Regions from separate parts of the Streptomyces sp. NPDC002676 genome, predicted to be linked through region 1. Evidence: riboswitches for the same ligand, from Rfam matches in the RefSeq annotation. Region 1 holds a riboswitch; the other holds the start of a gene.
What was found. A riboswitch is a leader RNA that binds a small molecule or an ion and turns the genes downstream of it on or off. The one in region 1 is predicted to bind glycine.
Positions count from the first base shown of each region.

Region 2: another riboswitch for glycine. It lies ahead of gcvP (aminomethyl-transferring glycine dehydrogenase); the one in region 1 lies ahead of gcvT (glycine cleavage system aminomethyltransferase GcvT).

Region 1 is NZ_JBSFVT010000022.1:71,164-82,759, reverse strand. It holds gene gcvH (glycine cleavage system protein GcvH) at 1-196, opposite strand, end outside; gene gcvT (glycine cleavage system aminomethyltransferase GcvT) at 348-1,466, opposite strand; glycine riboswitch at 1,505-1,617, opposite strand; glycine riboswitch at 1,618-1,717, opposite strand; gene ACWD3E_RS36645 (AAA family ATPase) at 1,908-2,600, shown strand; gene ACWD3E_RS36640 (enhanced serine sensitivity protein SseB) at 2,666-3,463, shown strand; gene ACWD3E_RS36635 (enhanced serine sensitivity protein SseB C-terminal domain-containing protein) at 3,562-4,353, shown strand; gene ACWD3E_RS36630 (ABC transporter permease) at 4,675-5,673, shown strand; gene ACWD3E_RS36625 (ABC transporter substrate-binding protein) at 5,727-7,484, shown strand; gene ACWD3E_RS36620 (ABC transporter permease) at 7,557-8,564, shown strand; gene ACWD3E_RS36615 (ABC transporter ATP-binding protein) at 8,561-9,652, shown strand; gene ACWD3E_RS36610 (ABC transporter ATP-binding protein) at 9,649-11,055, shown strand; gene ACWD3E_RS36605 (trimeric intracellular cation channel family protein) at 11,129-11,596, shown strand, end outside.
Region 2 is NZ_JBSFVT010000006.1:5,943-17,538, forward strand. It holds gene ACWD3E_RS18415 (DUF881 domain-containing protein) at 1-200, shown strand, start outside; gene ACWD3E_RS18420 (FHA domain-containing protein) at 394-1,221, shown strand; gene ftsR (transcriptional regulator FtsR) at 1,263-2,000, shown strand; gene ACWD3E_RS18430 (bifunctional nuclease family protein) at 2,086-2,556, shown strand; gene ACWD3E_RS18435 (MerR family transcriptional regulator) at 2,819-3,508, shown strand; gene ACWD3E_RS18440 (DNA polymerase IV) at 3,578-5,089, shown strand; gene ACWD3E_RS18445 (PRC-barrel domain-containing protein) at 5,011-5,382, opposite strand; glycine riboswitch at 5,502-5,596, shown strand; gene gcvP (aminomethyl-transferring glycine dehydrogenase) at 5,770-8,655, shown strand; gene ACWD3E_RS18455 (TOBE domain-containing protein) at 8,739-9,158, opposite strand; gene ACWD3E_RS18460 (ABC transporter ATP-binding protein) at 9,187-10,272, opposite strand; gene modB (molybdate ABC transporter permease subunit) at 10,314-11,174, opposite strand; gene modA (molybdate ABC transporter substrate-binding protein) at 11,171-11,596, opposite strand, start outside.

The sequences.
Region 1 (11,596 bases):
CGGACTTGGTCGACTCAAGCTCGCCGCAGGACTCGCCCGCGGTCACGGTGTCGCCGACCTCCGGGAGCTGGACGAAAACGACATCGCCGAGCGCGTTGGCCGCGTGCTCCGTGATGCCGACCGTCGACACGCCGTCCTCGGCGGCCGACAGCCACTCGTGCTCCTTGCTGTAACGCAGCTGCTGGGGGTTGCTCATGGTCTGAATTCTCCTGTACGCGGGAGTGTGCTGATGAGTGGGGGACGGCCGGAACCGTCGTTGAGCAGGCGAAATGTGCGCAGTGTCACGTCACGGGGACAGGCCGCGTGGACGGACCGCGCGGACGGACCGCGCCCAGTGTCTACTTCGTCTACTTCTGCCGCTTGTAGAAAGGCAGCGCCACGACCTCGTACGGCTCGTGGCTGCCCCGGATGTCCACGCCGACACCCTCGGTGCCCGGCGCCGCGTGCGCCGCGTCGACGTAGGCCATCGCGATCGGCTTGCCCAGGGTGGGGGAGGGGGCGCCCGAGGTGACCTCGCCGATCACCTCGCCGCCGGCGACGACGGCGTACCCGGCGCGCGGCACCCGGCGGCCCTCGGCGATCAGGCCCACCAGCACGCGCGGCGGGTTCTGCTCGGCGCGCGCGGCGGCCTCGGTGAGCGCCTCGCGGCCCACGAAGTCGCCCTCCTTCTCGAACTTGACCACACGGCCGAGCCCGGCGTCGAAGGGGGTCAGCGAGGTGGTCAGCTCGTGCCCGTACAGCGGCATGCCCGCCTCCAGGCGCAGCGTGTCCCGGCAGGACAGGCCGCACGGCACCAGGCCGACGCCCTCGCCCGCCTTGGTCAGCGCCTGCCACAGCTCCACGGCGTGCTCCGGCTTCACGAACAGCTCGAAGCCGTCCTCGCCGGTGTAGCCGGTGCGCGCGATCAGCGCGGGGACGCCGGCGACCGTGCCGGGCAGGCCCGCGTAGTACTTCAGACCGTCCAGGTCGGCGTCCGTGAGCGACTTCAGGATGCCGGGGGACTCCGGACCCTGGACCGCGATCAGGGCGTACGCGTCCCGGTCGTCGCGCACCTCGGCGTCGAAGCCCTCGGAGCGCTCGGTCAGCGCGTCCAGCACGACCTGGGCGTTGGAGGCGTTGGCCACGACCATGTACTCGGTGTCGGCGAGCCGGTAGACGATCAGGTCGTCCAGGATGCCGCCGTCGGCCTGGCAGATCATGGTGTAGCGGGCGCGGCCGACGCCGACGGAGGCGATGTTGCCGACCAGGGCGAAGTTCAGGAGGGCCGCGGCCTCGGCACCGGTCACGGTGATCTCGCCCATGTGCGAGAGGTCGAAGAGACCGGCCTTGGTCCGCACGGCCACGTGCTCGTCGCGCTCGGAGCCGTAGCGCAGGGGCATGTCCCAGCCGGCGAAGTCGGTCATCGTCGCACCGAGCGAGCGATGCAGGGCATCCAGCGCGGTGTGACGGAGTTCGGTGCTGCTCATCGGTCGGTTGTCTCCCAGGGCATGACGGGCGAGGTCGTTCCTCCCCATCTGTCATCGGAACCTGAGAGGTTCGCCGCAACCGCCACAGGGACGATCAGGGCTTGCACCTTGGGTGGAGCCACTGTCACAGCGGCCCGCTTTTCAGATGTGCCTCGCCCGCGCGGTAACGGGGCCTGAGAGATTCAAGGGAGGGACTTGCTCCTTCGGCGCCCCAGCGAGACGACTGCTGGGGACTCTCCCGCGCGGATTCAAGCGGCCGGTATGCAGTTGGCGGGCACATCATTGCACGCCCGGCCCCCGACCGTCAGGCCCCATCTGTAACCGACCTGTGGCCGTACGCGCACCGAACCGCCGGACACCGCGCATTACTTTTTCTTTACATACGAAGGGCAGGAAGACCGGGCAGGGGGATCTCCGCGCCCACAGGGGAGGACGATCACGGTGAACAGGACGTCGGCATACGCCACCACCAGCGGCATCGCGGTGCCGCGGCAGCCCTCCGCCCCGGCCCGCGAGCGCCGTGCCGCCCGCGCCGTGGGGCGCCCTGCCGAGCGCCCCGCCCCGGTCGTGCGCGACCTGCGCGAGCGCGGCGGCCACAGCCCGCGGACCCTGCGCTTCGGCCCCCGCGACCTGGTCGTGCTCACCGGCCTGCCCGGCAGCGGCAAGTCCACCCTGATGCACCGCGCGGTCCCCGGCCGCCGCGTCGACTCCCAGGACGCCCGCGCGCGCTGGGCCGCCCGCCTGCCCCGCGTCCTGCCCTACGCCCTCTACCGCCCCCTGGTCCGCCTCGCCCACTTCGCCGCCCTGCGCCACGCCCTGCGGACCGGCGAGGGAGTCGTCGTGCACGACTGCGGCACCCAGCCCTGGGTACGGGGCTGGCTGGCCCGCGCCGCCCGCCGCCGCGGCGGCACCCTGCACCTGCTCCTCCTCGACGTCACCCCGGACACGGCCCGCGCGGGCCAGCACGAGCGCGGCCGGGGTGTCTCCCGGTACGCCTTCAGCCGCCACCGCCGTACGACGGCCCGGCTGCTGCGGGCGGTGGAGCGCGGCGAACTGCCCGGCGGCTGCGACTCGGCGCTCCTGCTGGACCGGGACGCGGCGGACGCCCTGGAGCGGATCCTGTTCACAGGGTGAGGGTCTGTCACAGGCACCCGATAGCCTGTGGGCCACAGCAGTGGTTCCCAGCAGGCGGTAGGCAGATGGACTTCCCGGCGGACATTCCCGCGGACTTCCCGGCACAGGCGCACCCCCACCCCCAGCCGCACGGCGGCTGGCCCGGCAACGAGCTGGAGGAGGTGCTGTCGGCCTCCCTCGGCGTGCCCGCGGCGGCCGGCCGGATCCTCGAGGTGCTGGGCCGCAGCTTCGTCTGGGTCCCGCTGCCCAACGGCGGCGGCCCGGACACCGGCCCGCTGGACCTGCCCACGCTGGAGCTCGACGGCCAGGTCTTCGTCCCGGTGTTCAGCTCCGAGGAACAGCTCCGCCAGGCGGTCGGCGCACACATGTCGTACACCATCGCCCCGTCCGTCGAGTTCGCCCGCGGCCTGCCCCCGCAGGCGGGGATCGCCGTCAACCCCGGCGGCATGGTGGGTGTCCCGCTCCCGCCGGAGGCGGTGGCCGAACTCTGCCGCGGGGGCCGCACCCCGCTCGACGGCCCCAGCACCGGCGGCCGGGTCCGCCTTTTTGAGCCCGACTGGCAGGACGACCCGGTCGACTTCCTCTCGGCCGCCTGCGCCGAGTTCGCCGGGACGGGCGTGGTCCGCACCGCCCGCCGCTGCCTGGCCGCCATCGAGACGGGCGACCCGGTGATGTTCGTCGGCGTGGAACTCTCCCAGTGGGAGGGCGACCTGCGAACCCGCCCCCTGGAAGCCCTGGGCCGAGCCCTCGGCAAGGTCCCGGTCCAGTGGCCGGTCAACCTCGTCCTCCTGGACGTGGCGGAAGACCCGGTGGGCGACTGGCTGAAGGCGAACGTCCGCCCCTTCTACGAGCACGGCAACTGAGAAAGGGGAGCGGGGCCCGCGAACCCGAGGCCCCGAGCTCCTGGGCGCTTAAGCTGTCTCCGAACGCAGGGCACACCACAGAAGGGCCGGTACGACAGGTGAGCGCGACCCCCAGCGGGAGCTTGACGCAGGCGCTGCGCCAGGTCACCCCCGGGCGCTACGACGCCTACGAGGCACTGCTGCGCGCCCTCGCCGCCCCCTCCTCCGGCCAGATCTGGATGCTCCTGTGGCACGGCCAGGCCGGCTCCCCGGACGCCCAGTACGGCGACATGGAGGTCGGCGGCTTCCACTACGCCCCCTGCGTCACCTCCGCCCAGGAACTCTCGGCCAGCGGCTGGAACCGCTCGTACGAGGTGGTCGACGCGCTTGACGTGGCCCGCACGCTCTATCCCGACCACTACGGGCTGTGGCTCAACCCGCACGCCCAGGGCGGTGGCGTCGGCATCCCCTGGCCGGACCTGCGCCGCATCGCCACCGGTCTGGACCGCCAGCCCGCCGGCCCGCTGCGGCTGTCGGAACCCGGCATCGAGATCCCGCAGTTCTACGCGCTGCTCGCGCAGAACGCCCACCGCACCCCGGCGCTCCGCTCGCTGCGCCGCGCCTGGGTGCAGCCCGCGCTCGGGGAGCCGTACCTCGCCCTCGGTCTGGACGTGTACGACACCTCGCCTGCCGCGGTCGACTCGGTGCGCGGGATGATGCAGCAGTCCGTCGGGGCGGTCCCGGAGGGGCTGCCCGTGTCGACGGTGGCGATGACCGACGACCACGACCCGGTCGTGATGTGGATGCGGGCCAACGCCCGCCCGTTCTACGACCGTGAGGCCCACGCGGCGGCTCCGCCGCAGGCTCCGGCTGCCGGGTACGGCTACCCGCCCGCCCACAGCTCCTACTGACGGCTGCCGCTCAGACCCGCAATACGCGTAGAACGGCGGCCAATCACCGCCGAACCGTGCAAATTCGCCGTTCTGCCCCCACTGTGTCCCGACTTTGCCGTGTTCGGCGGTCGTTACCCCCTGTTCGGATAACGGAATCCCCTGCACTGCATCACGGTTGCGCATACTTTCGCCGTCAGCTCTGGCGAGTGATCGTGGCCACGCTGAAGACTCCCCACTCAAGACGCGAGGCCGAGGTCCCCGTGTCTGATGGCAAGTCGACAAAGCCGCAATCCGCGGCAGGCGCAGGCCGGTCACCACCGGCGAGAGGGGTCGCTCACCGTGACCGCACCGATCGAGACCACCGGGGCAGAAGCAGGGGCCCAGCCGGAGGCCGTGCTGGAGGGTGCCGGTAAGGGGCAGATCGAGGGTCGTTCCCTGGGCCAGATCGCCTGGACCCGGTTCAAGAAGGACAGAGTCGCCGTCGTCGGCGGCGTCATCGTGATCCTGCTGATCCTCCTCGCGATCCTCTCGCGCCCCATCCAGGCCATGTTCGGCCTCGACCCCAACGCCTTCCACCAGGACCTGATCGTGCCCGACACCTCGCTGCCCAAGGGCGGCTGGGGCGGCATGAGCATGGACCACCCGCTGGGCGTGGATCCGAAGTTCGGCCGGGACATCGCCACCCGCGTCCTGGAGGGCTCCTGGGTGTCGCTGGTGGTCGCCTTCGGCGCCACGATCCTGTCCAACGTGATCGGCGCGGTCATGGGTGTCGTCGCCGGCTACTACGGCGGCCGGGTCGACACGATCATCAGCCGGCTGATGGACATCTTCCTCGCCTTCCCGCTGCTGCTCTTCGCCATCGCCATCTCGGCGACGCTGCAGGGCGGGGCCTTCGGCCTCAACGGACTGCCGCTCCACCTGAGCGTGCTGATCTTCGTCATCGGCTTCTTCAACTGGCCCTATCTGGGCCGCATCGTGCGAGGCCAGACCCTCGCCCTCAGGGAGCGCGAGTTCGTGGACGCTTCCCGGGGCCTGGGCGCCAAGGGCCCGTACATCCTGTTCCGGGAGCTGATGCCCAACCTGGTCGGCCCGATCATCGTCTACTCGACGCTGCTCATCCCGACCAACATCCTCTTCGAGGCGTCCCTGAGCTTCCTGGGCGTGGGCATCCAGCCTCCGCAGGCCTCCTGGGGCGGCATGCTCCGGGAAGCCGTCACGTACTACCAGGTCGATCCCCAGTACATGATCGTGCCGGGCCTCGCCATCTTCATCACCGTCCTGGCGTTCAATCTGCTCGGCGACGGTCTCCGCGACGCTCTCGACCCCCGCAGCCGCTAGGCAGCTCCCGAGAGTTCATCAAGTTTCCGATCATGGAGGGGAAACAGACCATCATGCGAAGGTCAGCGCTGGCCGCCATCGCGGCCATCGGTTCCGCCAGCCTGCTGCTTGCAGGCTGCAGCAAGGCCGATGACAACAAGGACGGCAACGGCACTCCGAAGGCAGCCGGCGCCAACGCGGCGACCACCGGTGTCGTCAACGCGTCCGACAAGAAGGGTGGCACGGTCACCTACGAGATGTCGGACGTCCCGGACTCCTTCGACCCGGGCAACACGTACTACGCCTACATGTACAACTTCAGCCGGCTGTACGCCCGCCCGCTGATGACGTTCGCCCCCGGCCCCGGCGAGAAGGGCAACACCCTCGTCCCGGACCTCGCCGCGAGCAAGGGCGTCCCGAGCGACGGCGGCAAGACCTGGACGTACAAGCTGCGTACGGGCCTGAAGTACCAGGACGGCACGCCGATCACCTCGAAGGACGTCAAGTACGCCGTCGAGCGTTCCAACTTCGCGCGTGACGTGCTCTCGCTCGGCCCGAACTACTTCCAGCAGTTCATGAAGGACGGCGACAAGTACAAGGGTCCGTACAAGGACAAGAGCGCCAAGGGTCTGTCCTCGATCCAGACGCCCGACGACAACACGATCGTCTTCCACCTGAACCGCGCCTTCCAGGAGTTCGACTACCTGGTCGCCGCGCCGCAGACGGCTCCGGTGCCGCAGGCCAAGGACGACGGCGTCGACTACGTCAAGCACATCGTGTCCTCCGGCTCGTACCAGTTCCAGAGCTACGAAGAGGGCAAGCAGGCCGTCCTCGTCCGCAACAAGAACTGGGACCCGAAGACCGACCCGCTGCGCAAGCAGCTGCCGGACAAGATCGTCGTCAACCTGAAGGTCAACCCGGAGACGATCGACAAGGACCTCCAGTCCGGCGACGCCACCGTCGACCTCGCGGGCTCCGGCGTCCAGGCCTCCACCCAGGCCCAGCTGATCAACTCGGCCGACGGCAAGGCCGCGACCGACAACACCTACGGTGGCCGCCTGGTCTACATGGCGATCAACACCAAGGTGAAGCCGTTCGACAACGTGGCCTGCCGCAAGGCGGTCCAGTTCGCGATCGACAAGGTCTCCGTGCAGACGGCCGAGGGCGGCCCGATCCGCGGTGAGCTCGCCTCCACCGTCCTGCCGCCGGACATCACCGGCTACCAGAAGGCGGACGCCTACGCGACCACCGGCAGCAAGGGCGACGTCGCCAAGGCCAAGGACCAGCTGAAGGCCTGCGGCAAGTCCTCGATCTCCACCAACATCTCGGCGCGTTCCGACCGCCCGCAGGAGATCGACGCCGCCACGGCGATCATCAACTCGCTGAAGAAGGTCGGCATCAACGCCACCCTGAAGCAGTACCCGTCGGGTAAGTACTTCACCGACTACGCGGGTGTGCCGAAGTTCACCGTGAAGCAGAACATCGGCCTGGAGATGATGCAGTGGGGTGCCGACTGGCCCTCCGGCTACGGCTTCCTGCAGCAGATCCTGAACGGCAAGGCGATCAGCCAGTCCGGTAACACCAACCTGTCGCAGTACGACAACAAGAAGGTCAACGACCTGCTCGGTACGGCGATCGCCTCCGAGGACGTCGCCAAGCGCAACGAGCTGTACGCGCAGATCGACAAGCAGACGATGGACGACGCCGTCCTCGTCCCGCTGACCTACTTCAAGGTCCTGCTGTACCGCTCGCCGTACGCCACCAACGTGGTCTCCACGGCCGCCTTCAGCGGTGAGTACGACTACCTCAACCTCGGCACCACGAAGAAGTAGCAGCCCCGGAAGGCAGGTGAAGGCATTGGTGCCCGCGGGCTTCGCGGCCCGCGGGCACCAGCGCCGGCTCCCGTGATCTCGTACATTCTCCGCCGGACGTTCGCAGCAGTGATCCTGCTGCTGGTCGTCACCGCGGTCACCTTCGCCATCTTCTTCCTGCTGCCGCGACTCGCCGGCCAGACGGCGGACCAGCTGGCGCAGCAGTACATCGGCAAGAGCCCCTCGAAGGCGGACATCGCCGCGGTCAAGCACAACCTCGGTCTCGACCAGCCCGTTTACACGCAGTACTGGCACTTCGTGAAGGGGATCGTGGCCGGCGCCGACTACAACGTCGGTCCCTCCAAGGTGCACTGCGACGCACCCTGCTTCGGCTACTCCTTCAAGACCCATGAAGCGGTCTGGCCGCAGCTCACCTCCCGCCTTCCGGTGACCCTCTCGCTGGCCCTCGGTGCTGCCGTCCTGTGGCTGCTCTCGGGTGTCGTCGTCGGTGTCATCTCCGCGCTGAAGCCGCGCTCGGTCTTCGACCGCACCTTCATGGGCGTCGCGCTCGCCGGTGTCTCGCTGCCCATGTTCTTCACGGGCAACCTGGCGATCCTGCTCTTCACCTACAAGTGGCCGATCTTCGGCCGCACGTACGTCCCGTTCACCGAGAACCCGGCGCAGTGGGCCAACACCCTCTTCCCGGCGTGGTGTTCGCTCGCCCTGCTCTACTCCGCCATCTACGCGCGGCTCACCCGCTCGGGCATGCTGGAGACGATGAGCGAGGACTTCATCCGCACCGCCCGCGCGAAGGGCCTGCGGGAGCGCACCGTCGTCACCCGGCACGGTCTGCGGGCGGCACTGACCCCGATCATCACGGTCTTCGGCATGGACCTCGGCCTGCTGCTCGGCGGTGCCGTGATCACCGAGTCCGTGTTCTCGTTCCACGGTGTCGGCCAGTTCGCGGTGCAGGCCATCGACGACAACGACCTGCCCCCCATCCTCGGCGTGACCCTGCTCGCCGCCCTCTTCGTCGTGATCGCAAATCTTGTGGTGGACGTGCTTTACGCCGCCGCCGACCCGCGGGTGAGGCTCTCGTGACCGAACTCTCCAAGACCGGTGCCGCAGTGGGGGAGCCCACTGCCGGCAAGGCGTCCGAAGCCTTCCTGGAGGTCCGCGACCTCAAGGTGCACTTCCCGACCGACGACGGTCTGGTGAAGTCCGTCGACGGGCTCAGCTTCTCGGTGGAGAAGGGCAAGACCCTCGCCATCGTGGGCGAGTCCGGCTCCGGCAAGTCGGTGACCTCGCTCGCCATCATGGGCCTGCACCGCCTCGGCGCCCGCGGCAAGAACGTGCAGATGTCCGGTGAGATCTGGCTGGCCGGCCAGGAACTGGTCGGCGCGAGCCCGGACGAGGTGCGCAAGCTCCGCGGCCGGGAGATGTCCATGATCTTCCAGGACCCGCTGTCCGCGATGCACCCGTACTACAAGATCGGCGACCAGATCGTCGAGGCGTACCGGGTCCACCACAACGTGAGCAAGAAGGTGGCCCGCACCCGGGCCATCGAGATGCTCGACCGGGTCGGCATCCCCGAGCCGGCCAAGCGCGTCGACGGCTACCCGCACGAGTTCTCCGGCGGTATGCGCCAGCGCGCCATGATCGCCATGGCACTGGTCAACAACCCCGAGCTGCTCATCGCGGACGAGCCGACCACGGCCCTCGACGTGACCGTCCAGGCGCAGATCCTCGACCTGATCCGCGACCTGCAGAAGGAGTTCGGCTCCGCGGTCGTCATGATCACCCACGACCTGGGCGTGGTCGCCGAGATCGCCGACGACGTCCTGGTGATGTACGGCGGACGGTGCGTGGAGCGCGGCTCCGCCGCCGAGGTCTTCGAGAAGCCGCAGCATCCGTACACCTGGGGCCTGCTCGGCTCCATGCCCCGCATCGACCGTGAGACCTCCGAACGGCTCATCCCGGTCAAGGGCCAGCCGCCGAGCCTCATCAACGTCCCCTCGGGCTGCGCCTTCCACCCGCGCTGCCCGTACGCGGACATTCCCAAGGGGAACGTCACCCGCACGGTGCGGCCCGAGCTGGAGATCGTGAGCACCGGGCACTGGTCCGCCTGCCACCTCCCGGCCGAGGACCGTGAGCGGATCTGGACCGAAGAGATTGCGCCGAAGCTGTGAGTGAGACGACGAACAACCAGGTCGCCGATGGCGAGGTGCTGCTCAAGGTCGAGAACCTGACCAAGCACTTCCCGATCAAGAAGGGCATCCTCCAGCGCCAGGTGGGCGCCGTGAAGGCGGTCGACGGCATCGACTTCGAGGTGCGCAAGGGCGAGACCCTGGGCGTCGTCGGCGAGTCGGGCTGCGGCAAGTCGACCATGGGCCGGGTCATCACCCGTCTCCAGGACCCGACCGGTGGCAAGATCACCTTCGAGGGTCAGGACATCACGCGGCTCAGCACCGGGAAGATGCGCCCGCTGCGCCGCGACATCCAGATGATCTTCCAGGACCCGTACGGCTCCCTGAACCCCCGGCACACCATCGGCTCCATCGTCTCCGCGCCCTTCCGGCTGCAGGGCGTGGAGCCCGAGGGCGGGGTGAAGAAGGAGGTCCAGCGCCTCCTGGAGCTGGTCGGCCTGAGCCCCGAGCACTACAACCGGTACCCGCACGAGTTCTCCGGCGGTCAGCGCCAGCGCATCGGCATCGCCCGCGCGCTCGCCCTGAAGCCGAAGCTGGTGGTCGCCGACGAGCCGGTGTCCGCGCTGGACGTGTCGATCCAGGCGCAGGTCGTGAACCTCATGGACGACCTCCAGCAGGAACTCGGCCTGACGTACGTGATCATCGCGCACGACCTCTCCGTCGTCCGGCACGTCTCGGACCGGATCGCGGTCATGTACCTCGGCAAGATCGTCGAAATCGCCGACCGCACCTCGCTGTACGAGGCGCCGATGCACCCGTACACCAAGGCGCTGATGTCGGCGGTGCCGGTGCCGGACCCGAAGCGCCGGGGCGCGAAGAGCGAGCGCATCCTGCTCCGCGGCGACGTCCCCTCGCCGATCGCCCCGCCGTCGGGCTGCCGCTTCCACACCCGGTGCTGGAAGGCGACGCAGATCTGCAAGACGACCGAGCCGCAGCTCCTGGAGCTGAGGACCGGCCAGCGGGTCGCCTGCCACCACCCGGAGAACTTCGCCGACCAGGCCCCGCAGGACACGGTCCTGCTGTCGGCGGCGAAGGAGGCGTCGGAACTCGTCCCGGACGCGGTCCTGGAGGAGAAGCCGGCGACGGAGGCGGAGGAAGCTCCGGCCGCCGACGCCGCTCCGGCGGCCGAGGCCCCGGCGGAGGAGGCGGCCACCGAGGAGGAAGCCCCGGCGGAGGTTGCTCCGGCCGAGGCCGCCGCCACCGAGGAAGCCGCTGAGGAAGCCGCCGAGGAGGAGGCTCCGGCCGAGGAGCCCGCCGCGGAGGAAGCCGCCACCGAGGAGGCTGCCGAGGAGGAGGCGTCGGAGTCCACGGAATCGGACGAACCGGCCAAGTCGGCCGCGTCGACCAAGTCGGCCGAGAAGTCGGGCGAGTCGAACGACAAATAGCTCACCGAAGCTCACACGCGTCAGGGGCCTGGCTTTGTAAGGTTCACGGCCCCTGACGGGTGAGAATGGCAGGGTGCAGCTCCAGCAACTCTTCAGCCCCTCCGTCCAGCACACGCTCGACGTCATCGGCATCTTCGTGTTCGCGATCTCCGGCGCGCTGCTCGCCGTCCGGAAGAACTTCGACGTCTTCGGGATCGCCGTACTCGCCGAGGTCACCGCGCTGGGCGGGGGGCTGTTCCGCGATCTGGTCATCGGGGCCGTCCCCCCGGCCGCCTTCACGGACCTCGGGTACTTCGTGACCCCCCTGTTCGCCGCGCTCGTCGTCTTCTTCCTGCACCCGCACGTGGAGCGCATCCAGGCGGCGGTGCTGGTCTTCGACGCGGCCGGCCTCGGCCTGTTCTGTGTGAGCGGTACGACGAAGGCGTACAGCTACGGCCTCAACCTGACCGCGTCCGCGACCCTCGGCCTCGCCACCGCGGTCGGCGGCGGTGTGCTGCGTGACGTGCTCGCCAACGAGGTTCCCTCGCTGCTGCGCTGGGAC
Region 2 (11,596 bases), on a different contig from region 1:
GGAACAGGATCAGCGCCCCCTATCGTTTCAAGGTCATCGGCAAGCCGCAGGACCTGGAGCCGGCGCTGAACATCCCTGGAGGCGTGGTGCAGACTCTGGAGAAGGAGCAGGCCACGGTGACCGTCGAGCAGTCGAGCAAGATCGTCGTGGACGCCTTGCGACAGGCGAAGCGGCCTGACTACGCTCGGTCGTCCTCCTAGTGAACCGACGGTGCATGGGGGCGATCCTGCAGGGGCATGAGGTTGCGGGGGGTCGGCGCACCGAAGGAGTGGTGCGTGGTGGAAACTGTTTGGCGGATACGGACGTTGTGAAGGTGTCCGGTTCGGCCGGTGTAGGCAATCAGGGTTCGTCCTGCCCCACGGGCGGGTCTGTTTCGGTCAAGGGGAATCGCCCGTGAAGTTGTTTGCGAAGTTGTTCGGCAAGAGTGCGCGAGAGGGCAACGCCAACGCGACCGCTCGCCATCGCGCCCAGCCAGACGTGGAGGGCCAGCGCCCGCTGTTCCGGGACCAGGTCGCTGGTCCGGGTGGTGACATTTCGGGAGGTCAGGGCGCGGCGTCTGTTGACCCTGCCCAGTCCGGCGGCATAGGTTTCGGGCAACCGTCAACCTCAAGTGCGGGTGGAGGGTTTGCCCCCAACCCGTACGCGTCCAACGCCCCGGCGGGGCAGCCGCAGGAGGATCCGTCCATGTCGGTCCTGGTGTGTACGAGGTGCGGTAACCGCAACGCGGAGAACGCCCGGTTCTGTTCCAACTGCGGTGCGCCGCTGCGCCCCGGAGTGGCGCCGGAGCGTGCCTCCGAGACGACGTCCACGATCTCCATCTCCGGCATCGAGGCCTACGACGCGGAGGTGACCGGCCAGACGCCGCTGCCGATGCTGTCGCCCGAGGCGCAGGCCGCGGTCGACGCGCTGCCGCTGGGCTCGGCGCTGCTGGTGGTGCGCCGGGGGCCGAACTCGGGCAGCCGCTTCCTGCTGGACGCCGACCTGACCACGGCCGGCCGTCACCCGCAGAGCGACATCTTCCTGGACGACGTCACGGTCTCCCGTCGGCACGTGGAGTTCCGTCGCTCTCCGGACGGCTCGTTCACGGTGGCCGACGTGGGCAGCCTGAACGGCACCTACGTCAACCGGGAGCGGATCGACCAGGTCGCTCTGTCGAACGGTGACGAGGTGCAGATCGGCAAGTACCGGCTGGTGTTCTACGCGAGCCGGCAGAGCATCTGACCTCCTCCGGACCCTGTCCGGGGGGACCCCAGGGAAGGTCCATGCTTCAAACACCGAGCGGCGGTACCGGGAGCGGTACCGCCGCCACGGACAGTGGGCTGATGAGCATCGGCGCGGTGCTGCACGCGCTGCGCGACGAGTTCCCCGAAGTCACCATCTCCAAGATCCGCTTCCTGGAGTCGGAGGGGCTCATCGAGCCGCAGCGGACCCCGTCCGGGTACCGCAAGTTCAGCGCCGGGGACGTCGAGCGCCTCGGCCACGTTCTGAGGATGCAGCGGGACCACTATCTGCCGCTCAAGGTCATCCGTGAGTACCTGGAGGCCATGGAGCGCGGCGAGGACGTCTCGCTGCCTCTGGTGGGACGCCAGCGCACCAAGGACGATCCGGGGGAGCCGGCCGAGGGGCCCACCGTTGCCCGGGTCGGGCGGGCCCAGCTGCTGGCGGCGGCGGAGATCGAGGAGGGCGACCTCGAGGAGTGGGAGGCGTACGGGCTCATCGCTCCGCTCGCCGACGGGGCGTACGACGCCGAGGCCGTCACCGTGGCGTCCCTCGTGGCGGAACTGGGCCGTTTCGGGATCGGGCCGCGCCATCTGCGGGTGATGAAGGCCGCCGCCGACCGGGAGGCGGGGCTCGTCGATCAGGTGGTGGCCCCGCTGAAGCGCCACCGGAACCCGCAGACCAGGGCCCATGCCGAGGCCCGCGCGAAGGAGCTGGCGGCGCTCACCGTCAGGCTGCACACGGCCCTCGTGCAGACCGCTCTCGGGCTGCGGCTGCCCTGAGCGGCGGGGCGTCCCGGCCTCCCGATCGGGCACCTGTTCCCGGCCCGACTACCCAAACGTCCCGGGCACGGCCTAGGGTTGCTGTGTGAACGAGCTCGATGTCGTAGGTGTCCGGGTCGAAATGCCCTCTAACCAACCGATCGTGCTCCTGCGCGAAGTGGGGGGCGACCGCTACCTCCCCATCTGGATCGGGCCGGGGGAGGCGACGGCGATCGCCTTCGCTCAGCAGGGCATGGCCCCCGCGCGACCGCTGACCCACGACCTGTTCAAGGACGTGCTGGAGGCCGTCGGCCAGGAGCTGACCGAAGTACGGATCACCGATCTGCGCGAAGGCGTCTTCTACGCGGAGCTGGTCTTCGCCAGCGGAGTCGAGGTGAGCGCCCGTCCCTCCGATGCCATAGCACTGGCCCTGCGCACCGGAACGCCGATCTACGGCAGTGACACGGTGCTGGACGACGCGGGCATCGCGATTCCGGACGAGCAGGAGGACGAGGTGGAGAAGTTCCGCGAGTTCCTCGACCAGATCTCGCCCGAGGACTTCGGCACCACCCAGTGAGACCCGCGGCCGGCCCGCCGGACCAGCGAGTTCGCGGGCCGGTCGAAGAAGGCTGCCGCGGCCGGAGTCGTGGCAATTGCCACCGGCCATTGAGAGCGTCCTACGGATACCCGCGCAGGCATTCGGCTAGCCTTTCCCCGCGGTGGGACACGGGAAACCACTCCTAGGGTGATTATCACTCGGCGTGCCGAGTGTGGCGATCGTTGACGCACCCCTGGTGACTGCCTACCGTCGAGAAGGCAGGTCAAGGACGGAGGTCGGCGTGAGAACCAGCGGCGACGGTACGGCTGGGGGTGCCCCCGGACGCGGTTTCGGGGAGAGCGGTCCGTACCCTCCCCCAAGCTCTCAGCTGCGTTCGAGCAGGGGGTACCCCCAGCCCGACAGCGCGGTCGATCACGCTCCGCAGCGGCCGACAGCGGTGCTGAGCGGCGGAGGGGTGGCGTCCATGTCTTCCGAGTCCGAGCAGATCGGCTACCGCGGGCCCACGGCCTGCGCGGCGGCCGGCATCACGTATCGGCAGCTCGACTACTGGGCCCGCACCGGCCTGGTCGAGCCGAGCGTGCGGCCCGCCCACGGGTCGGGTACGCAGCGTCTGTACAGCTTCCGGGACGTCGTCGTTCTGAAGATCGTCAAGCGGTTCCTGGACACCGGGGTGTCGCTGCAGAACATCCGTACGGCCGTCCAGCACCTCCGGGAGCGCGGTTTCCGGGACCTTGAGCGCATGACCCTGATGAGCGACGGTGCCACGGTGTACGAGTGCACCTCGCCGGACGAGGTCCACGCCCTGCTCCAGGGCGGTCAGGGCATCTTCGGCATCGCCGTGGGCGTGGTGTGGCGGGATGTGGAGAGCGCGCTCTCCCAGCTGCACGGGGAGCGCATCGACACCGGCGAGACCCTCGTCGGCCACAACCCCGCGGACGAGCTGGCGCGGCGCCGCAACCGGGCGGTCTGAGCCCCGGGGTCCGCGGCGGAGCCCTCCGGCGCCATGGCGTTGTCAGTGCCGTGGTGCAGCATCGGAGTTGTGAGAAACGCGCCCACGATCCTGCATCTCGACATGGATGCCTTCTTCGCCTCGGTGGAGCAGGCCTCCAAGCCGAGCCTGCGCGGGAAAGCCGTGATCGTGGGCGGGCTCGGGCCGCGCGGGGTGGTGGCCACCGCGTCGTACGAGGCCCGGGTCTTCGGGGTGCACTCGGCGATGCCCATGGCCCAGGCCCGCCGGCTGGCGCCGAACGCGGCGTATCTCGTGCCGCGCTTCGGCCTCTACCGGTCGGTCAGCGACCAGGTGATGGCCCTGCTGCGGGAGCTCTCGCCGCTGGTGGAGCCGCTGAGCCTGGACGAGGCGTTCGTGGACCTGGAGGCCGGGGGAGCGGCCTGGGACGAGGAGTCGGCGCGGCTGGCCGGAGCGAAGCTGCGCGCGGACATCCGGGCGGTCACGGGGCTGACCGGCTCGGTGGGACTCGCCGCCTCCAAGATGCTCGCGAAGATCGCCTCCGAGCAGGCCAAGCCCGACGGGCTCGTGCTCATCGAGCCGGGGTCGGAACGCGCGCTCCTCGGGCCGATGTCGGTGCGGACCCTGCCAGGGGTCGGGCCGGCCACCGGGGACCATCTGCGGCGCGCCGGGATCACCACGGTCGAGGAACTGGCCGAGGCGGGCGAGGACGAACTCGTACGGCTGCTGGGCAAGGCCCACGGGCACGCGTTGTACGCCATGGCGCTGGCGCGCGACGACCGGCCCGTCGTCGCCGAGCGGGAGACCAAGTCGGTGTCGGTGGAGGACACCTATGACGTGGACATCCACGACCGGCTGCGGGTCGGCCTGGAAGTGCGGCGGCTCGCCGACCGGTGTGTGGGGCGGCTGCGCGGGGCCGGGCTGTCGGGGCGGACCATCGTGCTGAAGGTGCGGCGGTACGACTTCTCGACGCTGACCCGCTCCGAGACGCTCAGGGGGCCCACGGACGACCCTGCCGTGATCCGGGAGGCGGCGGCGCGGCTGCTGGAGTCCGTGGACACCACGGGCGGTGTACGGCTGCTGGGGGTCGGTGTGTCCGGGCTCGCCGACTACACCCAGGAGGACCTGTTCGCCCAGGCCGCGGGCGAGCTGGCCGCCGAGGCTCCGGAACAGGCCGCGCCCGAGGCCGCCGAGGAGGAGCCGGAGCCCGCCGAGCGGCACTGGAGCGCCGGGCACGACATACGGCACGCCGCCTACGGCCACGGCTGGGTGCAGGGCAGCGGCCTGGGGCGGGTCACCGTACGTTTCGAGACGCCGTACTCGGAGCCGGGCCGCGTGCGGACCTTCCGGGTCGACGACCTCGATCTGGAACCGGCGGACCCGCTGCCGCTGGTGCCGGAAATTGGGGACGCGGAGAGACAGGAGAGACAGGAGAGACAGGAGAGACAGACGGACAAGCACATGGAGAAGCACTCGGAGAAGCAGACGGAGCGGCACACGCAACCTCAGGCCTCCTCCGAGCCGGCCAGCTTTCCGAAGTCGTGGTCGGGAAGCGCCGGAGGCGCCCCTACATCCAGACCGTAGTGGTGGTAGAGCTGGAGTTCCTGTTCGGGGGAGAGGTGGCGGCCCACGCCGAAGTCGGGGGCGTCCTTGATCAGGCTCCGTTCGAACGGCACCTGAAGCGTGCCCTCGACCAGCTCGCTCGGCTCCAGCGGGACGAACGCATCCCTGGAGAACAGGCCTGTTCGTATGGCAGCCCACTCGGGCACGCCCGTCGCGTCGTCGAGATACACCTCGTCGACGGTGCCGATTTTGGTCCCATTTCGGTCGAACGCCTTGCGGCCGATCAGGTTGCGCGGATCGATATCGGTCTGCACGGTCCCTCTCCCTCCACTTGGTCGCAACTCATCCGTAAGCACTACAAAAGAGCACATTCAACGAGGCGGCCACTCGAAGGCCCGGGCGTTGACCTCGCTGGTACGCTGACAGCGGCTGCTGACCCCGCGCGGGAGAGTCCTCCGACCACGTCGGAGGCGCCGAAGGAGCAAATCCTCCCCGGAATCTCTCAGGCTCACGTACCGCACGGACGAGGTCACTCTGGAAAGCAGGGCGGATGCCCACGGTATCCGCCCTCACCGACGGTGAAAGCCGGCGTCCTCGGGCGCCCGGTGAAGCTCTCAGGTTGAGATGACAGAGGGGGAGGCCGTCCGGGCACCCGTGTCGTGGTGCCCTCGAAGGTCGCGTCAGACCAGGAGGCCTCCGCAATGACCGCCCACCACGTTCCGCTGTCCGAGCTCGAAGCGGGTATCCCCTTCGAGCAGCGTCACATCGGGCCCGACCAGGAGGCGCGGGCCAAGATGCTCGCGCAGGTCGGCTACGGTTCCCTCGACGAGCTGACCGCCGCCGCGGTGCCGGATGTGATCAAGAACGCCGAAGCCCTGGATCTGCCGGAGGCCCGGACCGAGGCCGAGGTGCTCGCCGAGCTGCGTGAGCTCGCCGACCGCAACCAGGTTCTCGGCTCCATGATCGGCCTGGGCTACTACGGCACCTTCACGCCCCCCGTCATCCTGCGCAACGTCATGGAGAACCCGGCCTGGTACACGGCGTACACGCCGTACCAGCCGGAGATCTCCCAGGGCCGCCTGGAGGCCCTGCTGAACTTCCAGACGGTGGTCGCCGAACTCACCGGCCTGCCGACCTCCGGCGCCTCCCTCCTGGACGAGGGCACCGCCGCCGCCGAGGCGCTGGCGCTCTCCCGGCGCATGGGCAAGAACAAGAAGGGCCTGTTCCTGGTCGACGCGGACGCGCTGCCGCAGACGATCGCCGTCATCGAGACGCGCGCCGAGCCGACCGGCATCGAGGTCGTCGTCGCCGACCTGAGCGAGGGCATCCCGGCCGACATCGCCGACCGCGAGATCAACGGCGTCCTCATCCAGTACCCGGGCGCCTCCGGTGCCGTACGGGACATCAAGCCGGTCATCGACCAGGCGCACGAGCTGGGCGCTCTCGTCACCGTCGCCGCCGACCTGCTCGCGCTGACCCTGCTGACCTCGCCCGGCGAGCTGGGCGCGGACATCGCGGTCGGCACCACCCAGCGCTTCGGTGTCCCGATGGGCTTCGGCGGTCCGCACGCGGGCTACATGGCCGTGCAGGAGAAGTTCGCGCGCAGCCTGCCCGGCCGCCTCGTGGGTGTCTCCGTCGACGCCGACGGCAACAAGGCCTACCGCCTGGCCCTGCAGACCCGTGAGCAGCACATCCGCCGAGAGAAGGCCACGAGCAACATCTGCACCGCGCAGGTGCTGCTCGCCGTGATGGCCGGCATGTACGCCGTCTACCACGGCCCGGAGGGCCTGAAGACCATCGCGCGCCGCACCCACCGCTACGCCACCGTCCTGGCCGCGGGCCTGACGGCCGGCGGTGTCGAGCTCGTGCACGGCGCCTACTTCGACACCCTCACCGCGCGCGTGCCCGGCAAGGCCGCCGAGGTCGTCGCCGCCGCCGAGCGGAACGGTGTCAACCTGCGCCTGGTCGACGCCGACCACGTCTCCATGGCCTGCGACGAGACCACCACGCGCGCCCAGCTGGGTGCCGTCTGGGCCGCCTTCGGTATCGACGGCGACGTCGAGGCGCTGGACGCGGCGGCCGTGGACACGCTGCCCGGGGCGCTGCTGCGCACCGACGACTACCTGACCCACCCGGTCTTCCAGCAGCACCGCTCCGAGACCGCGATGCTGCGCTACCTGCGCAAGCTGTCCGACCGCGACTACGCGCTCGACCGCGGCATGATCCCGCTGGGCTCCTGCACCATGAAGCTCAACGCGACCACGGAGATGGAGCCGGTCACCTGGCCCGAGTTCGGCCAGCTGCACCCCTTCGCGCCGGCCGAGCAGGCCGCGGGCTACCTCACGCTCATCCGTGAGCTGGAGGAACGTCTCGCCGAGGTCACCGGCTACGACAAGGTCTCCCTCCAGCCGAACGCCGGTTCGCAGGGCGAGCTGGCCGGTCTGCTCGCGGTGCGCGGCTACCACCGCGCGAACGGCGACGAGCAGCGCACCATCTGCCTGATTCCGTCCTCCGCGCACGGCACCAACGCCGCCAGCGCCGTGATGGCGGGCATGAAGGTCGTCGTCGTCAAGACCGCCGAGGACGGCGAGGTCGACGTCGAGGACCTGCGCGCCAAGATCGAGCAGTACCGCGACGAGCTGGCCGTGCTCATGATCACCTACCCGTCCACGCACGGCGTGTTCGAGGAGCACGTCGCCGACATCTGCGCCCAGGTCCACGAGGCGGGCGGCCAGGTGTACGTCGACGGCGCGAACCTCAACGCCCTGGTCGGCCTCGCCAAGCCGGGCCACTTCGGCGGTGACGTCTCGCACCTGAACCTGCACAAGACCTTCTGCATCCCGCACGGCGGCGGCGGCCCCGGCGTCGGCCCGGTCGCGGTCCGCTCGCACCTGGCGCCGTACCTGCCCAACCACCCGCTCCAGCCGGCCGCCGGTCCGGAGACGGGCGTCGGGCCGATCTCGGCGGCGCCGTGGGGCTCCGCGGGCATCCTGCCCATCTCCTGGGCGTACGTCCGCCTGATGGGCGGCGAGGGTCTGAAGCGGGCCACGCAGGTGGCCGTGCTCTCCGCCAACTACGTCGCCAAGCGCCTGGAGCCGCACTACCCGGTGCTCTACACCGGCCCCGGCGGCCTGGTCGCGCACGAGTGCATCATCGACCTGCGCCCGCTGACCAAGGCGACGGGCGTCACCGTGGACGACGTGGCCAAGCGCCTCATCGACTACGGCTTCCACGCGCCGACGATGTCCTTCCCGGTGGCCGGCACGCTGATGATCGAGCCGACCGAGTCCGAGGACATCACCGAGCTCGACCGTTTCTGCGACGCGATGATCGCCATCCGCGCGGAGATCGAGAAGGTCGGCGCCGGCGAGTGGCCCGCGGAGGACAACCCGCTCCACGGCGCCCCGCACACCGCCGCCGCGCTCGGCGGGGAGTGGAAGCACGCCTACAGCCGCGACGAGGCCGTCTTCCCGGCCGGTGTCTCGGCCGCCGACAAGTACTGGCCGCCGGTGCGCCGCATCGACCAGGCCTTCGGTGACCGCAACCTGGTCTGCTCCTGCCCGCCGCTGGACGCGTACGAGGACTGAGCGAGTCCCGGTGAGTGAGAGCCCCGCCCGTGCATTCGGGCGGGGCTCTCCCGTTTCTCGTGCCGTCGCCGACGACCGCACTCTCACGCCGCCGCCAGCGCCACCTCGGTCGACTTGATCAGGGCGATCACGTCGGAGCCCACGAAGAGCCCGAGCTCGGTGGCCGCGTCCTTGGTGATCACGGCCGTGAGTTCGCCCCCGGCCACGGAGATCTTCACCGAGGTCATGGCCGCGCCGTGCGTGAGACGGGTGATCGCGCCGGGAAGCTGGTTGCGGATCGACAGGCCCTCGGGCCGGCTCGTGGCGAGCGAGATCTCCGTCGACTTCACCAGCGCGCGGACGGGGGAGCCCGGGGCGAGGCCGAGCTGCTCGGCGGCCTCCAGGGTGATGGCCGCCATGAGGTCCTGCCCGCCGTCCAGGCGGATCCTGACCGTGGCCATGACCTCGCCGGCCTGGACCCCGGTGACGGTCCCGGGGAGCTGGTTGCGGATGCTCAGTGTCATGGGCACCCACCGTAGGGCGCATGTCCGGTCAGGCCGGGTATGCGTGGGTCTGCGTCGCCTTCACCGTCGCCCAGACAGCTGCGCCCGGGTGCAGGTCCAGCTCGGCCGCGGCGACCGTGGTGAGGTCGGCGGCGAGTGGGAGTTCACCGGTGAGGTCGGCGCGGATCTGGTCGCCGTGGATCTCCAGGCCCGCGACCTCGCAACGCCACAGGTTGCGGGCGCTGGCACCGGTGGGCCGGTCCCGGAACAGGGTGACCGCGGAGGGCGGAAACGCGACGAAGGCGGGCCCGGACAGCTCCTCGGTGGTCGTGATCGAGGGCCCGGCGTCCAGCCGTACCGTGTGCCCCTCGGCCTGCCCCCGGTACAGGTTGAGGCCGACGAGCCGGGCGATGTAGTCGGTGCGCGGACGGCGGGCGATGCCGGACGGGCTGCCCTCCTGCACGACTTGGCCGTGCTCTATGACCACCAGCCGGTCGGCGAGCACCATGGCGTCCAGCGGGTCGTGCGTCACCAGGACGGCGACCGCCTCGAACTCGGCCAGGTGGCGGCGGAGCTGGGCCCGGACCTCCAGGCGGGTACGGGCGTCCAGGGCCGCGAGCGGCTCGTCCAGGAGCAGCAGCCGGGGCCGGGTGGCCAGGGCGCGGGCGAGGGCGACGCGCTGGGCCTGGCCGCCGGAGAGCCTCCGGGGCCTGGCGTGCGCGTGCTCGGCCAGGCCCATGCGGTCCAGCCACGCGGCGGCCTGGGCGCGGGCCTCGGCCTTGGCGACCCCCTGGCAGCGCGGACCGAAGGCGATGTTGTCCAGGGCGGACAGATGCGGGAAGAGCAGGTAGTCCTGGAAGACCACGCCGACCGGGCGGGACTCCGGCGGGGTGCGCTCCAGCGATGTGCCGTCGAGTCGCAGATGGCCGTCGGTCAGCGGGGCCAGACCGGCAAGGGCGCGCAGGGCGGTGGTCTTGCCGGCACCGTTCGGGCCGAGCAGCGCGACCACGTCCCCGGGGGCGGCCGTCAGCGTCACATCCAGCCGGAACGAGCCGCGCTCGACGACGAGCCGGGCGTGGAGCCCCTCTTCGCCCACCGACTGGCGATCGGCTTCGGGGGCGTCGATGTCGGTCATGGGTCCGTACGTTCGCACACGCCCAGGGGTGGCTGCCATCGTCACGCCCCCGTCATCCAGCGGTCCCTGAGCCCCGCCAGCACCGCGATCGACACGGCCAGCAGGACCAGGCTGAGGGAGATCGCCGCCTCGGGGTCGTTCTGCAGGGCGAGGTAGACCGCGAGTGGCATGGTCTGGGTGCGGCCGGGGAAGTTGCCCGCGAACGTGATCGTCGCGCCGAACTCGCCGAGCGCACGAGCCCAGGCCAGTACGGCGCCCGCCGCCACGCCGGGCGCGATCAGCGGCAGGGTGACGCGGCGGAACGCGGTGAAGCGGGAGGCGCCGAGCGTCGTGGCCGCCTCCTCGTAGCGAGGGTCGGCGGCGCGCAGGGTGCCCTCGACGCTGATGACCAGGAACGGCATCGCGACGAACGCCTCCGCGACGACGACCCCGGTGGTGGTGAACGGCAGCGTGATCCCGAACCAGGAGTCGAGCCACTTGCCGACGACCCCGTTGCGGCCGAGGGCCAGCAGCAGGGCCACACCGCCGACCACCGGCGGCAGCACGAGCGGCAGGGTCACCAGGGCGCGCACGAGTCCCCGGCCGGGGAAATCGGTGCGGGCCAGCAGCCAGGCCAGCGGCACGCCCAGGACAAGGCTCACGGCGGTCGCGGCCGTGGCGCTGACCAGGGACAGCTGGAGCGCCTGCCACACCTCGGTGCTGGTCAGCTGGTCCGGCAGGCTGCGCCACGGGGCGCGGATCAGCAGCGCGACGAGCGGCAGGAGCAGGAACGCCAGGGCCAGCACGCCGGGCAGCAGCAGCGGGAGTGGTACGCCGCGCCGGCCCCCCGTGCCGACGCGGCGGCGCCGCGGCCGACCCGTGCGGGGGTCGGCTGCGGCGCCCGTCTTGTGGAGCGAGGTCACGGCTTGAGGAATCCGGCCGCGCTCAGCACCTTCTGGCCCGCCGGGGACTGCACGAGTGCGATGAACGCCTTGGCGGCCTCAGCGTTCTGTCCGTTCTTCAGCTGGGCGATCGGGTAGGCGTTGATGGCGTTGGCCGACTCGGGGAACTCCACGCCCTGGACCTTGTCACCCGCCGCCTTCACATCGGTCTTGTAGACGACGGCGGCGTCGGCCTCCTTCAGCTCCACCTTCGTCAGGGCGCTCTTGACGTCCTGCTCGTAGGAGGCCGGGGTCAGCTTGAGCTTGCTCGCGTCCAGGGCCTTCTGCGCGGCGGCGCCGCACGGCACGGTCTTGTCGCACAGGACGACCTTGAGGCCGGACTTGGTGAGGTCCTTCAGCGAGGCCACCTTGTGCGGGTTGCCCGGCACGGTGGCGATCTCCAG